Regions from separate parts of the Streptomyces sp. H51 genome, predicted to be linked through region 1. Evidence: riboswitches for the same ligand, from Rfam matches in the RefSeq annotation. Region 1 holds a riboswitch; the other holds the start of a gene.
What was found. Region 1 has a riboswitch for thiamine pyrophosphate ahead of thiC (phosphomethylpyrimidine synthase ThiC). Riboswitches for the same ligand answer to the same signal wherever they lie in the genome.
Positions count from the first base shown of each region.

Region 2: linked by a shared signal. The riboswitch ahead of VKA29_RS22570 (cation-transporting P-type ATPase) and the one ahead of thiC (phosphomethylpyrimidine synthase ThiC) in region 1 are both predicted to bind thiamine pyrophosphate.

Region 1 covers NZ_JAYMHD010000087.1:375,781-382,995, reverse strand. The annotation lists gene VKA29_RS35350 (metallophosphoesterase) at 1-290, shown strand, start outside; gene VKA29_RS35345 (hypothetical protein) at 484-1,362, shown strand; gene thiC (phosphomethylpyrimidine synthase ThiC) at 1,892-3,688, opposite strand; TPP riboswitch at 3,681-3,870, opposite strand; gene VKA29_RS35335 (YibE/F family protein) at 3,943-5,463, shown strand; gene VKA29_RS35330 (SsgA family sporulation/cell division regulator) at 5,662-6,096, opposite strand; gene VKA29_RS35325 (IclR family transcriptional regulator) at 6,196-6,987, opposite strand.
Region 2 covers NZ_JAYMHD010000066.1:114,873-122,087, reverse strand. The annotation lists gene VKA29_RS22570 (cation-transporting P-type ATPase) at 1-2,852, opposite strand, end outside; TPP riboswitch at 3,008-3,150, opposite strand; gene VKA29_RS22565 (avidin/streptavidin family protein) at 3,582-4,016, shown strand; gene VKA29_RS22560 (hypothetical protein) at 4,067-5,134, shown strand; gene VKA29_RS22555 (CBS domain-containing protein) at 5,313-6,170, opposite strand; gene VKA29_RS22550 (hypothetical protein) at 6,436-6,945, shown strand; gene VKA29_RS22545 (hypothetical protein) at 6,918-7,215, shown strand, end outside.

The DNA.
Region 1 (7,215 bases):
AGTGCTGGGACCTCTTCCGCAAGTTCACCAAGCGCTTCTCCTTCCGCGACGAGGGCGGCGCCGACCATGTCCGCTCCCTGCTGGATACGTACGGCGGCACCCGTATCGTTCACGGCCACAGCCCCATCCCGTATCTGCTCGGCCAGGTCGGCTCGGAGGACGGCGGGGACGACAGCGGTCCGGTGGTCGAGGGACCGCACGTCTACGCCGACGGGCTGGCCATCGCCATGGACGGCGGAGTGACCATGGCCGGAAAACTGCTGGTCCAGCAGCTTCCGCTGGAGGCCTAGGCGTTCGCCGGGCAGGCACCCCCGCCTGCCGGGAGCGCTCCCAACAGCGCAGGCCAGGGCCCAATTTCCGGAAACCCCCTGTCACCGCGCGCCCCCACCGCTCTACCATCGGCTTATCCGTAGCAGGCTCCCCTCCGTTTCTGCCCGACGGCTCGTTGGCATGCGAGCCCCAAGCCCTACGGAGCATCGGGGGATGCACATGAACAGCATTCCGCAGCACCTGCTGAGCGAGGACCGCCAGGAATACGAGCGGATCCTCGATGAGGCGCTGCGCCTGGCACCACACCGCCCGGAACTCGCCGCTGTGGGACAGCGGCTCAACTCCGAACAGCTGCGCACCATGGCGCTGAACGCCACCGCGCTCATCACGGCCGCCGCGGCGGCCGAGTACCAGCACTACGTGAAGGTCCGCGAGGAACTGCGCCGGCCGGCGCCGCCCGCCCCGTCGTCCGCCCACGTATCCGGCCCGGACGAGCCGGGCACGGGCGGGCTGGGGCTCGCCACCACGCTCGGCGGGACAGCCGGGACCGACGAGGAGGCCGGCGCGGGCGCCGTAGCCGTCGCCGCCGTCCTGACCCCCGTCCTCGCCGGGACAGCAGCGGCGATCTTCCTGCTCGTCGGCTACGTCCTCAAGTCCTTCGCCCCCCACAAGGCGTTCGGCAGGACCCTGCTCACCGCCGGGTGGGTGTTCGGTGCCATGACCGCGGTCGCCATCCTCGTCGCCGCCGTCGGGCTCCTGCTCACCGCCCTGCGCAACCGGCCGTCGTTCGACGCGGGGTCCTACGGGGAGTCGGGCGCGGAGGTGTTCCGGGCCAGGGAAGCCTGGCGCGAGGCCCTGCTGGAGCGCGGCGTCCTCCCGTTCCTGCGGGAGGCGCTCGAGGATCCCGCCACCGCTGCCGCACTCCGGCGGACGGCACAGCCCACGCCGAGCGGCCGTATGCCCCAACTCGGCTACGACCGGCCGGGCTTCAGCAGCCCGGACAACGGCCCGGCCGCCGGCCCGCGCCCGAGCTTCACCAGCCCGGACTACACCAGCCCGGACTTCGGAGGCCCGGAACACCGGCCGGAGTGACCCGGACGGACGCACGCAGCCTGCGCCCTCCGGACCCCGGGGGCGCGCATGCCGCGCCTGCAGACGCCTGATGATCTGCGCCTCGGCCCGTTCCACCGGCGTGCGGCCGTAGGCATGCACGAGAGAGAGGTGGAACAGCGCCGGCGCCAAGGGCGCCCACCGGTGGACGCGGTCGTCCCGCATCAGGTACTTGATCACCGTTGCCGGGCGGAAGGGCACGTGGTCGATGGTCTGGTGCTCCCAGCGGTCCGCGACACCCCGAGCGTGTACTCGTGCGGCGCCAGGGACAGCTCTTCCCGCACCCCCCGCCGGGCCACGACGTGCAGGTCCGGCGCGTTCCGGCCGGGCCCCTGCACACCTGGATCTTGACGGCGCCCGGCGGCATCGCGTTCCTGCCGTTGTCCCGGTGCGGACCCCTGCCCACGCAGGGGCGTCGGTGCGGCCCGCGCTCACATACGCGGGCCACACGACCACGAGGATCGCAAGGATCACAACGAACGGTCACGCAGCGGCTGCGGGCGCCCGCGGGTCAGTCGGCGATCGGCAGGTACACCCGGTTCCCGTTCGCCGCGAACTCCTTCGACTTCCGCAGCATCCCCTCGGCGACCTCCTCGGGCGACGCGCCCTCGGCCACGTCCCCGCCGAACCGTTCCGCGATGCTCTGGCTGATCTTCATGGAGCAGAACTTCGGCCCGCACATCGAGCAGAAGTGGGCGGTCTTGGCGGGCTCCGCAGGCAGGGTCTCGTCGTGGAACTCCCGTGCCGTGTCCGGGTCGAGGGCGAGGTTGAACTGGTCCTCCCACCGGAACTCGAAGCGGGCGTCGGACAGGGCGTCGTCCCACTCCTGCGCACCCGGGTGCCCCTTGGCGAGGTCGGCCGCGTGGGCGGCGATCTTGTAGGTGATGACGCCGGTCTTGACGTCGTCGCGGTTGGGCAGGCCCAGGTGTTCCTTGGGGGTGACGTAGCAGAGCATGGCCGTGCCCCACCAGGCGATCATCGCGGCACCGATGCCGGAGGTGATGTGGTCGTACGCCGGCGCGATGTCCGTCGTCAGCGGGCCGAGCGTGTAGAACGGGGCTTCGTCGCAGATCTCCTGCTGGAGGTCGATGTTCTCCTTGATCTTGTGCATGGGGACGTGACCCGGGCCCTCGATCATGGTCTGGACGTGGAAGCGCTTCGCGATCCGGTTGAGCTCCCCGAGCGTGCGCAACTCCGCGAACTGCGCCTCGTCGTTGGCGTCCGCGATCGAACCCGGCCGGAGGCCGTCACCCAGCGAGTACGTGACGTCATAGGCGGCGAGGATCTCGCAGAGTTCCTCGAAGTTCTCGTACAGGAAGCTCTCCTTGTGGTGCGCGAGGCACCAGGCGGCCATGATCGAGCCGCCGCGCGAGACGATGCCGGTCTTGCGGTTCGCCGTCAGCGGCACGTACGGCAGGCGCACACCCGCGTGGACCGTCATGTAGTCGACGCCCTGCTCGGCCTGCTCGATGACGGTGTCCTTGTAGATCTCCCAGGTCAGTTCCTCGGCCTTGCCGTCGACCTTCTCCAGGGCCTGGTACAGCGGCACCGTGCCGATGGGGACGGGGGAGTTGCGCAGCACCCACTCGCGGGTGGTGTGGATGTTGCGGCCGGTGGAGAGGTCCATGACCGTGTCGGCGCCCCAGCGGGTCGCCCAGGTCATCTTCTCCACCTCCTCCTCGATGGAGGACGTGACCGCGGAGTTGCCGATGTTGGCGTTGACCTTCACCAGGAACCGCTTGCCGATGATCATCGGCTCGATCTCCGGGTGGTTGACGTTGGCGGGCAGCACCGCGCGCCCCGCGGCGATCTCCTCACGGACCACCTCGGCGGAGACGTTCTCCCGGAGCGCCACGTACTCCATCTCCGGCGTGATCTCACCCCGCCGCGCGTACGCGAGCTGGGTGACCGCCTTGCCGTCCCGGCCGCGGCGCGGCTGGCGCGGCCGCCCCGGGAAGACGGCGTCGAGGTTGCGCAGTCCGCCGCGCGGCGAGGTGTGCTTGATCCCGTCGTCCTCGGGGCGTACGGGGCGGCCCGTGTACTCCTCGGTGTCACCACGGACGACGATCCAGTTCTCCCGCAGCGGCGGCAGGCCCCTGCGGACATCGGTGACGACGAGTGGATCGGTGTACGGGCCCGATGTGTCGTACAGCGTGACCGACTGCCCGTTGGTGAGGTGCACCTGACGGACGGGCACCCGCAGATCGGGGCTCGAGCCCTCGACGTACGCCTTGTGCCAGCCGATGGATGTCCCGGCCTCCCCGTCGATCTGGTCGGAGGCAGGCGTGCGTGCGTCCTTGCTGGTCATGAGACCTACTCCCTACGCCGGCATTACCCGGTAACAGGTTCGGCGGTCGACGCAGCGGTTTCCGTCGATGGACGTTCCGTGTGCAACGTCACTCGACTTCGGTGACGTTCCACGTGAAACATCGCTGGGACGGAGGTCAGCGCCCTCTCAGCCCGGTGCTCCGAGCTCCCGCGTGTACAAAAGGTGACTCCACGCTAGCGTCAACCCGGGCGCGGTGAACAGAGGCCCCCTGTCGTCCTTGCGATGATCGGGCGGTGACCACGACACCGCAGTACCCGTTTCCGCCACCCGATCCGCCACCCGGCCCGCCACCCGGTCCGCCGCACCGGCACGAGGGCGGTCACGGCCGTGGATCCGGCCCCGATCATGGCCACGGCCACGATCACGGGCCTGGGCATGAGCCTGGGCCTGGGCATGGGCACGATCAGGGGCAGGGGCGCGGCCACGGGTCAGGGGTCGGAGGCGGAGGCGCACACGGTCACTCGCACAGCCACGGCCCCGCCGCGCCCGTCTCCCGGCATCTGCGCAAGGTCATCGCCGCGATCCTGATCCCGTTCGCCGCGGCCGTGCTGGTCGGGCTCGCGGTGCTGTGGCCCGGGGGTGCGCCGTCGCACGAGCGCACCGGCGTCGGCTTCGACCGGCAGACCCAGCAGGCGACGGTCGTCAAGGTGGTGAACCTGAGCTGCGGGTCGGTGAACGCCTCGGGCTCCACGCCGACCGGCGACCCGGCGACCGCCGGGGGCTCCTCGGCCCGGCAGCAGGCGAACGGCGACTGCCACAAGGCCACCATCCGCGTCGACACCGGCAAGGACAAGGGCCGGACGTTCACCGAGATCGTGCAGCCGGACCAGTCGCGGCAACTGCACCAGGGACAGCAGGTCGTGGTCGCCTACGAGCCCTCGGCGCCCAAGGAACTGCAGTACGCGGTCGCCGACGTCGACCGCAGGTTCCCCATGGCCCTGCTCGCCGGCATCTTCGCGCTCGCCGTCGTGGTGGTCGGCCGGATGCGGGGCGTCATGGCGCTGATCGCGCTGGCCGTGAGCTTCCTGGTGCTGACCCTCTTCATTCTCCCGGCGATCCTGGAGGGGTCGAATCCGCTGGTCGTGGCGGTGGTCGGGTCCAGCGCCATCATGCTGATCGCCTTGTACATGTGCCACGGCCTGTCGGCCCGTACGTCCGTGGCGGTCCTGGGCACGCTGCTCTCGCTGCTGCTGATCGGCGTCCTGGGCTCGGTGTTCATCGGATGGGCCGCACTGACCGGCAACACGGATGACAACACCGGTCTGATCCACGGCCTGTATCCGTCGATCGACATGAGCGGTCTGCTGCTGGCCGGCGTCATCATCGGCTCCCTCGGTGTCCTCGACGACGTGACGGTCACGCAGACCTCGGCCGTGTGGGAACTGCACGAGGCCAACCCCTCGATGGGCTGGCGCGGGCTGTACCGCGCGGGCATCCGCATCGGCCGCGATCACATCGCGTCGGTCGTCAACACGCTCGTCCTCGCCTACGCGGGCGCCGCGCTGCCGTTGCTGCTGCTGTTCTCCATCGCGCAGAGCAGCGTGGGGACCGTCGCCAACAGCGAGCTGGTCGCGGAGGAGATCGTGCGCACGCTGGTGGGCTCGATCGGGCTGGTCGCCTCGGTGCCGGTCACCACGGCTCTCGCCGCCCTGGTCGTCTCCGCGGACCGTCGGGGATCGGAGGGGGCGACGGCCGGCGCCGCTCCGGCCCAGGCCCGCTCCGGCACGGGCAGAGGCAGGCGCCGCAAGCGCTGAGACCGGGGCTCGGACCGGACTCGTGGTGCTCCCGGGCCGACGGTGGCCGCGGAGGGGCATGAGGTCTGCGAGTCGGCCTGCTGGGAGGGCGGCTGTCGATGCCCCGGCACACGGCCAGGAGAAGCGTTCCTGCACAGTTTCCTGGCCCATGTCGCAGCGTTCCGCCGACTCGGTGCGCCCTGCCTCCGTCGTACCGCTTCAGCCCGCGCTCTGTTCCGCCAGGATGCGGTCCAGCGCCTCGTCGAGGTGGGCGTCGAAGTCGGCGAGCGAACCTTCCTGGCCGAGCGGCACCAGCTTGTCGGTGCGGTCGAGGAAGGCGATGAGCGGCGCCGTCGACGAGCGGAACAGCGCCTGGTCCCGGCCCACCTGGAGCCGGATCAGAACGTCGCTCAGCGACTCCGGGTCGGCGGGCGAGATGCGCACATCGCCGTCGCCGCAGGGCCGTCCTACCCCGTCGATCATCAGTTCCCGGCCGAACGCCCAGGTCACCGGGGCGTCACCCGGCAGATGGAAGGTCAGCCGCACGGCGTAGGGATCGTACGTCTCGTAACGCAGCTCCACCGGGATGCGGAAGGAGAGCTCCTCGGACACGAGAAAGCTCATCATGACCTCTGCCTGTACGGACTCGCGCATCGCCTACCCCGTCTTGTGACGCCGACTGGCCGGGAATGATCCCCCCGACCCTGCAGGCATCTTGCTCAACGTGTACACCAGATCACAAGGAGTGAGTTTTCAGATACTGATAGACCGGCCCGGAGACCTCAGCAACCGGCCCACTTCGCTCTGCAGTTGCTGCACGGCCGACTCCAGTCGGTCGGCCTGATCGCAGGGCATCGAGATGGCCATCGTCGCGGCGATCGTGCCCACGGTGACCGGGATCGCCGCGCACACCGTGCCGAGGGCGTACTCCTGCCGTTCCGTCACCGGCTCCCGGGGACCGATGCGTTCCAGCCTGCGGAGCAGGGCCTGGTTGTCGCGCACCGTGTAGGGGGTGACGGGACGCACCGGGTAACGCTCCAGGTGGTCGCGACGGGCCTGCTCGTCCAACTGGGCGAGCAGGCACTGACCGATCGCGTGCGCGTGCCCGGTCTCACGGAAGTCGGCCCCCTCCGCCACCGCCGGATTTTCCGAGTTGTCCGAAACGCCCAGCATCTCGATCTCACCGTCCTGGTAGACGGCGTAGTACACGGGCACGCCGATGGCGTCGTGACAGCGGGCCAGCACCTCGGCGACCGTGCCGCGACGTTTCTGCTCGGCTCCACTGCCGCCCAGCCGCCCGGCCGCCTCCCCGAGGAAGAACAGACCTCTGTCACGGCGCAGATAACCCTCGTGCACCAGGGTGCGCAGCAGGTGGTAGGCCGTGGGCAGCGCCAGACCGGTCTCGCGGGCCAGTTGCTTGGCGGGGGCTCCCTGCTCGTGCTCGGCGACGCGTTCCAGCAGGCGCAGCGCGCGCTGGACGGACCCGATGAGGGTGCCCGCCTGCGACGGTGCGCCGGACACCGCGGGGTGCGGCGCCGCGGGCACCGGCTGCGAGGAATTCTGCGAGGAGTTCTGTGCGGGGGCCTGTCGCTGAGCCTGCGAGGGGGGCGAGGGAGTCCGCGGGGACCGAGATGTGGACCGCGGGGACCGTGGCGGGGTCCGTGGGGGCTGCGTCGGCGTCCTCGGGGGCTGTGAGGGGGGTCGTCGAGGCTGGGTCGGTGTCCGTGGCAGTTGCGAGGACGTTCGCGGCGGATGTGCCGCGGAGCGGTCCTG
Region 2 (7,215 bases), on a different contig from region 1:
CCGGTGGCCTTCCCGACGGATGTCCCGGCGGCGTTCCCGGCGGATGCCCCGGCGGGGGCGGGGGTGCGGCGCACCCACCACTTGCGGACCTCCTCCGCGGTCAGCAGCAGCACGCCGAAGCCGGCCAGGACGGCCCAGTCGGCGAGCGCGAGGGGCGCGGTGTGGAACACGTCCTGCAGCCAGGGCGTGTAGCTGATGGCGGCCATCAGCAGGATGCCGAAGCAGCCGGCCGCGATCAGCCGGGGATTGGAGAACAGCCCCACCGTGAACACGCTCTGCCGGTCCGTCCGCACGGCCAGCGAGTTGAAGAACTGGCTGACCACGATCGCGGCCTGGGTGAGCGTGATCGCCTTACGGTAGGCGGGATCGCCGCTGGTGAAGTCCGCGAACGGGATGCCGGCGGAGTGCACCTGCCAGAAGAAGACCGTGCACACCCCGATGGACTGCACGAGCCCCAGGAACACGAACCGGCGCACCAGCTCGGCGGAGAACAGCCGCTCGCGGCGGGAGCGGGGCGGGCGGTCCATGGTGTCCGGCTCGGGCGGCTCCGCGCCCAGCGCCAGGGCCGGCAGTACGTCGGAGCCGAGGTCGATGGCGAGGATCTGGATCGCGGTCAGCGGAACCAGGGGGAACCCGGCGAAGGCGGCGGCCAGGATCGGGGCGAGTTCGGCCAGGTTGTGGCTGAAGAGGTAGGCGAGGAACTTGCGGATGTTGCGGTAGACCGACCGGCCCAGCTCGACGGCCGCGGTGATGGAGGCGAACGAGTCGTCCAGCAGCACCATCTCCGAGGCCTCCCGGGCCACGTCGGTGCCGGTGGCGCCCATCGCGACGCCGATGTCGGCGTGCTTGAGCGCGGGCGCGTCGTTGGCGCCGTCCCCGGTGACGGCGACGACCTCGCCGCGTGCCTGCAGGGCGGCGACGACGCGCATCTTGTGCTCCGGGCTGACCCGGCACAGCAGCAGCTGACCTGACCCGGCGAGCAGTCCGTCCAGCGCGTCCGCGTCCATGGCGTCCAGCCGGGAGCCGGTCACCACCGTGGGGGAGGGGTCGGTGACGATGCCGACGCGGCGGGCGATCGCCTCCGCCGTCAGCGGGTGGTCCCCGGTCAGCATCACGATGCGGATGCCGGCCCGGTGGCAGGCCCGCACCGCCTCCGACACCTCGGGCCGGGGCGGGTCGAGCATGCCGATCAGGCCCAGGAACGTCAGCCCCGCCTCGGCCTCCTCCGCCCTGTCCGGCACCGCGTCGACCGGGCGCACCGCGACGCCCAGCACCCGCAGTCCCCGCCCGGCCATCTCGTCGTCGGCGGCGACGACCGCGTCCCGCAGCGGTCCGGTGAGCTCCTCGTCGCCTCCCGCGCGGCGCACCCGGTCGCACCGGGCGAGGAGTTCCTGCGGGGCGCCCTTGACGCACAGCAGGCCGCCCCGTGAGGTGCGGTGGGCGGTGCTCATCAGCTTGCGCACGGGGTCGAAGGGGAACTCCCCGATCCGCGGGGCCGCCTCCTTCTCCGCCGCCGTGTCCAGCCCCGCCTTGGCCGCCGCGACGAGGATCGCGCCCTCCGTGGTGTCGCCGAGCACCCGCCAGCCCTCGGACCGCTCGGGCGGCACCAGCCTGGCGTCGGTGCACAGCGCCCCCGCGCGCAGCAGCGCGCGCACCCCGTCGGCACCGGCGACCTCGCCGGCCGGGGCGTAGCCGACCCCGGAGACCGTGTGCGACGCCCCGTCGCTCCACAACTGCGTCACGGTCATCTCGGCCTGGGTGAGCGTGCCGGTCTTGTCGGTGCAGATGACGGTGGTGGAGCCCAGCGCCTCCACCGCCAGCAGCCTCTTGACCAGCGCCTGACGGCGGGCCATCCGCCGCACGCCGATGGCCAGCGACACCGACAGCGTCGCGGGCAGCCCCTCGGGCACCAGCGCGACCATGACCCCGAGGGCGAACACGAACGCCGACACCAGCGGCTGCCCCGTCTGCAGGCGCAGGGCGAACACGCCCGCGCCGATCGCGACGGCCAGCGCCGCCACGCGCCGGGCCATCACCGCCACCTCGCGCTGCAACGGCGTCTTCTGCTGCGGCGCCTCGTCGGTGAGGCGGTAGATCCTGCCGAACTCCGTCGCCGCGCCGGAGGCGTACACGACGGCCTTGCCGGAGCCGGACACCACCGTGGTGCCCATGAAGACGCAGTTGCGGGAATCCAGCGCGGTGTCCGCGGCCGTCTGCTCGCTCACCCGGCCGACGGCCGAGCTCTCCCCGGTCAGCGGAGCGTTGTTCACCGACAGGCCGTGGGCCTCGACGACCCGGCAGTCCGCGGACACCGCGTCCCCGGCCTCCAGGGCCACCACGTCGCCGGGCACCAGCGCCCCCGACGGCAGCTCCAGCCGCTCCCCGTCCCGCAGCACCCGGCACGTGTGCGGCACCATGGCCTGCAGCGTCTGGGCGGTGCGCTCGGCCGAGTACTCCTGCACGAAGCCGATCACCGCGTTCAGCAGCACCACGCCCAGGATCGCGAAGGCCAGCTGCAGGTTCCCGACGTCGCGCGGATCCTGCAGCGCGTAGGCGAGGAACGTCAGCCCCGACGCGACGATCAGGACGACCGCGAACAGATCGGTGAACTGGGCGGCGAAGCGCCGCCACATCCCCTTGCGGCGGGGCCGCGGCAGCTGGTTGGGGCCGTAGTACCCCAGGCGGGCCCCGGCCTCCGCGCCGGACAGGCCGCGGACCGAGGTGCCGTACGCGCCGAACACCTCGTCCGGACGCAGCCGCTGGACCGGCGCCGACGATCCGTCGGGCCGCGGCACGGACGCCCCGGGGCGGGGGTGACCGGCCGGAAAGCTCGCGGTGAGATGACTCGGCACCGTACCCCCTGGCTGGACGGCAACTCTCCGTCCCACCTTGGACCGGCGAAGATCGTGTCGCCAGGGGCCACCCGGCCCACGCCCGGGGTCGGGCAGCCCCGGCGGGCCCGGACACGCGAAAACCCCCTGGAGACGACGCTCCCGGGGGCACGGACGAACCTGCGAGGTGGGCTCCCTTCGCCGGCATGGTCCGGATCAGGTTGTGGAGGTCGCCGTCCGGTCTCTCGACCATCCGGCCTCTCAGCCCACCCGTCTGCGGCGTCCTCCGACAGGGGCGGTGACTCCCTCGCCGGGAACTGCCGTTGCGGGCGGACTCCCTCGCTCGCCCCGCAGGCTCATTCCAGCCTATGCCCGCGCGAGTGCGGCAACAGGGCCGTCCGGGCCGACGGGGGTGGGCCGTTCGGCCCTGCTTCCGGCGACGGGTGGGCCGTTCGGCCCTGCCGCCGCCGGAAGGGGACCACTACGGCCGGCGCGAGCGGTACGACGACACTCCGAGGCGGCCGCCGGGTCCCGCCGGACGCCGGGTCCCGCCGCCCGGCGGTGTGGGGCCGGGCAGGACTCCAGGTCACCCCCGCCCGGGCCCGGGCCCGGGGACGTTCGGCCCAGTGCACGGGGGTGCGCGCGGGGCGAACGATCGAAGCAGGAGCCGAGCACGGGCCGGAAGCCCGGTGGGCTCCCGGCCCGACCAGGGCGGCGACAGCCGTGCGCCGACAGGAGTAGGAGCGAGCGATGAGCATCAGCGGTGACTGGTACAACGAGGTCGGCTCGCACATGAGGATCACGGTCGACCCCGTCGGAGGAATCAGGGGGACCTACATGTCGGCCACCGGCCACGCCGCGGGTGCCTACCCGCTCGTCGGCCGCTACGACACGGCCGACTTCCCCGACCACGGCACCACCCTCGGCTGGACGGTGGCCTGGCACAACGAGCGCAGCGACGCCGCGTCGGTGACCAGCTGGAGCGGTCAGTACCACAAGGAGGGCGGAGAGCGGATCTGCGCCACCTGGCTGCTCACCGCGTCCGCCAACCCGGCGAACACCTGGGAGGCCACGGCCGTCGGGCAGGACGTCTTCACGCGTGAACGGCCGTCCCCCGAGCAGATCGCCGACCATGCCCGGCAGAACCGGACCGCCTCCCACCCGCACCACGCCGGGCAGCGGTAGCCCGGTCGAGCCATGAGTGCGCGCCGGACGCGCAGGTGGGGAGGCAGACGATGGCGAGGATCCCGCCCGACGCGGAGCTGAACGCCCGGCTGGCCCGCTGGGTGGCGGAGGGACTGCTCGACGCGGGCCAGGCCGAACGGATCGAGGCCGCCGAACGGGCCCGCGCGGCAGCGGACGCCGAGCAGGGCACCGTGGCCCGGGCTCGTACGGATCAGGCCGGTGCGGCTCAGGCTCCCGCGGCCCAGGCCGGGGGTGCGGCCCAGGCTCCTGCGGCCGGACCGCACCCGGCCGGCCGGGTGCCGCTGGTGGTCGAGGCGCTGGGCTACCTGGGGGCGGCGATGGCGGTCGTCGCCGGGTTCCTGGCGGCGGACCGGCTGTGGCCCGACATCCCCATGGGCGCGCAGCTCGCCCTCGCGGCGGTGGCCGCCGTCGTCCTGGGCGTCGCCGGTGCCCTGCTGCGCGATGCGGCCGAACCGGCGTTCGTGCGGCTGCGCGGTGTGCTGTGGCTGGCGTCCACCGGCTCGGTGGCCGCCTTCGCGGGCGTGCTCGCCGCCCGTGCCGGAGCGTTCTCCCCGCAGGTCACGGCGCTGACCGCCGCCGGTGCCGCGACGGCGTACGGCATCGTGCCGTGGCTTGTGAGGCCCGCACCGCTGCAGCAGCTGGCGGTGTTCGCGGGCGCCGCCGTCACGCTCGCCGCGGGCATCGAATGCCTCGGCGACGACGTGCCGTTGTGGGCTCCGGGGGCCGGTGTCTGGCTGTTGTCCGCGCTGTGGGGCGCCGCCGCGCACCGCGGCCATGTCCTTCCGCGGGAGACCGGGTACCTCGCCGCCGCGCTCGGTCTGCTGGTCGGCGCGCAGCTGACCATGGACCTCGCCGCCGGTCACCTCCTCGCTCTGGCCACCGCCGGCGCCCTGCTCGCCCTGGGCGTGGCCCTGCGCAAGGTCTGGGCGCTGCTGCTCGGCGCCTTCGCGACCCTGCAGACGGTGCCGCAGACGGCGGAACGCTACCTTCCGGGATCGCTCGCGGCACCGCTGTCGATCCTCGTCGTCGGCGCGGTCCTGCTGGTCCTCGCCCTGCTGCTGGCACGCTGGTCCAGCAGGACGGGAACGCCCCGCTGATCGAAGCGGATCGAAGCGGATCGAAGCTGATCGGGCAGGTCCAGGGACACCCCGGCCACCCCGCGCGCCCGCCGGCCCACGCCGTCCCCGCCCGCTGTTCCCCCGTCGCCCGCGCACGGCCCCGTCCCCCGGTCGTCACCTGGTACGACCGGGGGACGGGGCCGCGCGTCCCGGCTGCTCACACGGCGATCAGGTGGTCCACCACCTCCACCACGTCCGGTATCCCCGCCACCGCCTCCGTCAGCCGCGGGACCGCCTCCGCGTCCAGCGAGCCGCTCAGTGTCACCGTGCCGTTGCGGACCTGCACGTCCACCCGCGCCGGGTCGATCCCCAGCTCCTCCTTCATGATCTTGGAGACGACCTCCTCCCGGACCGCCGCGTCCTCCCGCACCAGGGCGTGCAGCAGTTCGCTGCGGCTGACGACGCCGACGAGCGTGCCCTTGTGGTCCGTGACGTAGATCTGCCGGATCCGGGAGTGCGCGGCCGTACGGGCCGCTTCGAGCACATGGGTCCACGGGTGGACGGTGAGCGCCGGTGCCGTCATCAGCGTGGCTGCCGTCCCGCCGTCGCCCCCGGGGGCCTGACGCCGGCCGAACAGCCGCTCGAACGTGCCGGGCCGTTCGTCCGACGCGAGGGACGCGGCCCGCGCGAGCAGATCGGACTCCGCGATCACCCCGATGACGCGCTGGTCGGCGTCCACCACGGGCGCCGCGCCGACCTGCTCACGGGCCAGCAGCCGGGCGACCTCCAGGAAGGGCGTGTCCGCGGAGATCCCCGCGACGGTCCGCCGCATCACGTGCCGCACCTGGAGCTCCGGCACGGGGATCGCGTGCGCCGCGGGCGGTACGGCCGCCCGTGCGGCGGTGGTGGCCGGCTCCCGCGCCGCGGCCTCCGCCGACTGCGAGGCCATGGCCTGCAGGTAACGCACCATCAGGTCCTGGCGGAACTCCTCCGCCGGTTTCGGGGCCAGGCCCGGGACCGCACGACGGGCCTCGGCCGACGTCGTACCGGCTTCCCGCGCGTTTCGGTCATCCATGGCAACCTCCGGCCGTACGCAGGGGCGAGAGTCCTCCGAGGCCACCTTCCCGCCGCGGTGGCCGCGGCCACAGGGGCCGCACGGCCCCTTGCCCAGGTCAACCGGCCCCTGTGGACACCTCGCGTCACCTCCGTACCGTGGAAAGCGAGGACATTCCGGAACGGTCTTGCCGGAACAGTCCTCCAGAACAGTCCGAGGACAAGGAGACTTTCGAGGGCAAGAGGGCAAGAGGGCGAGCGGTCATCGAGCGGGCCGGGAGGTGCTCATGCCGGACTTCCGCGCGTTCCTCGCGCGTTTCCGGCCGGCCGGTTCACCCGGTCCGGCGGCCGGCGGGGCCGTTCCCGCCGACCGGTCCGCCGAACTCGCGGCCGAACTGCGGGCGCCGCTCGCCGCGACCGACGCCGCCGCCGCCGAGGCCGCCGCGATCCGCGAGGCCGCCGCCCGCGAGGCCGCTCGCCGCCGCCGTGCCGCCGCCGAGCGCGCCGGACGCATCGTGCGCTCGGCCCGGGAGCGGGCCCTCGACGTACGCCACGAGACCGCGGCGCGCCTCCGCCAGGAGGCCGCCGCCGAGGCCGCCCGCGCGGACGCCGCCGCCGAACGAGCCGTGGCGGACCTGCGGCAACGGGCACGCGCCCGCACGCCGGACCTGGCGGCGCGGCTGGTGTCCCGGGCGACGGACGAACTGACCGGAGCGCCGCACACCGACGACGCCGGGGAACGGCCCGGAACACCACACCGGGAGACGCCATGGGCGCAGGGTGGGTCGCGGGAGTGACCCGGGCCGAAGCCATGGCCGCCGGGCGGGCCGGACCCGACACGGCACGGCGCCTGGCGACCGCGCCGAGCCTGTCCGACGCGCTGCGCGAACTCGCCGGCACCTGCTACCGGCGCGGACTCGACGTGACGGCCGGCGCGGCCGACGCACAGCGTGCCGTGTCGGAGGCCCTGGTGTGGCAACTGCGGGTGCTCGCCGGATGGCAGCCGCGGCCCGGCACCGTCGCCGTACGCCTGCTGGCCTCCGCCTTCGAGATCGAGAACACCCACC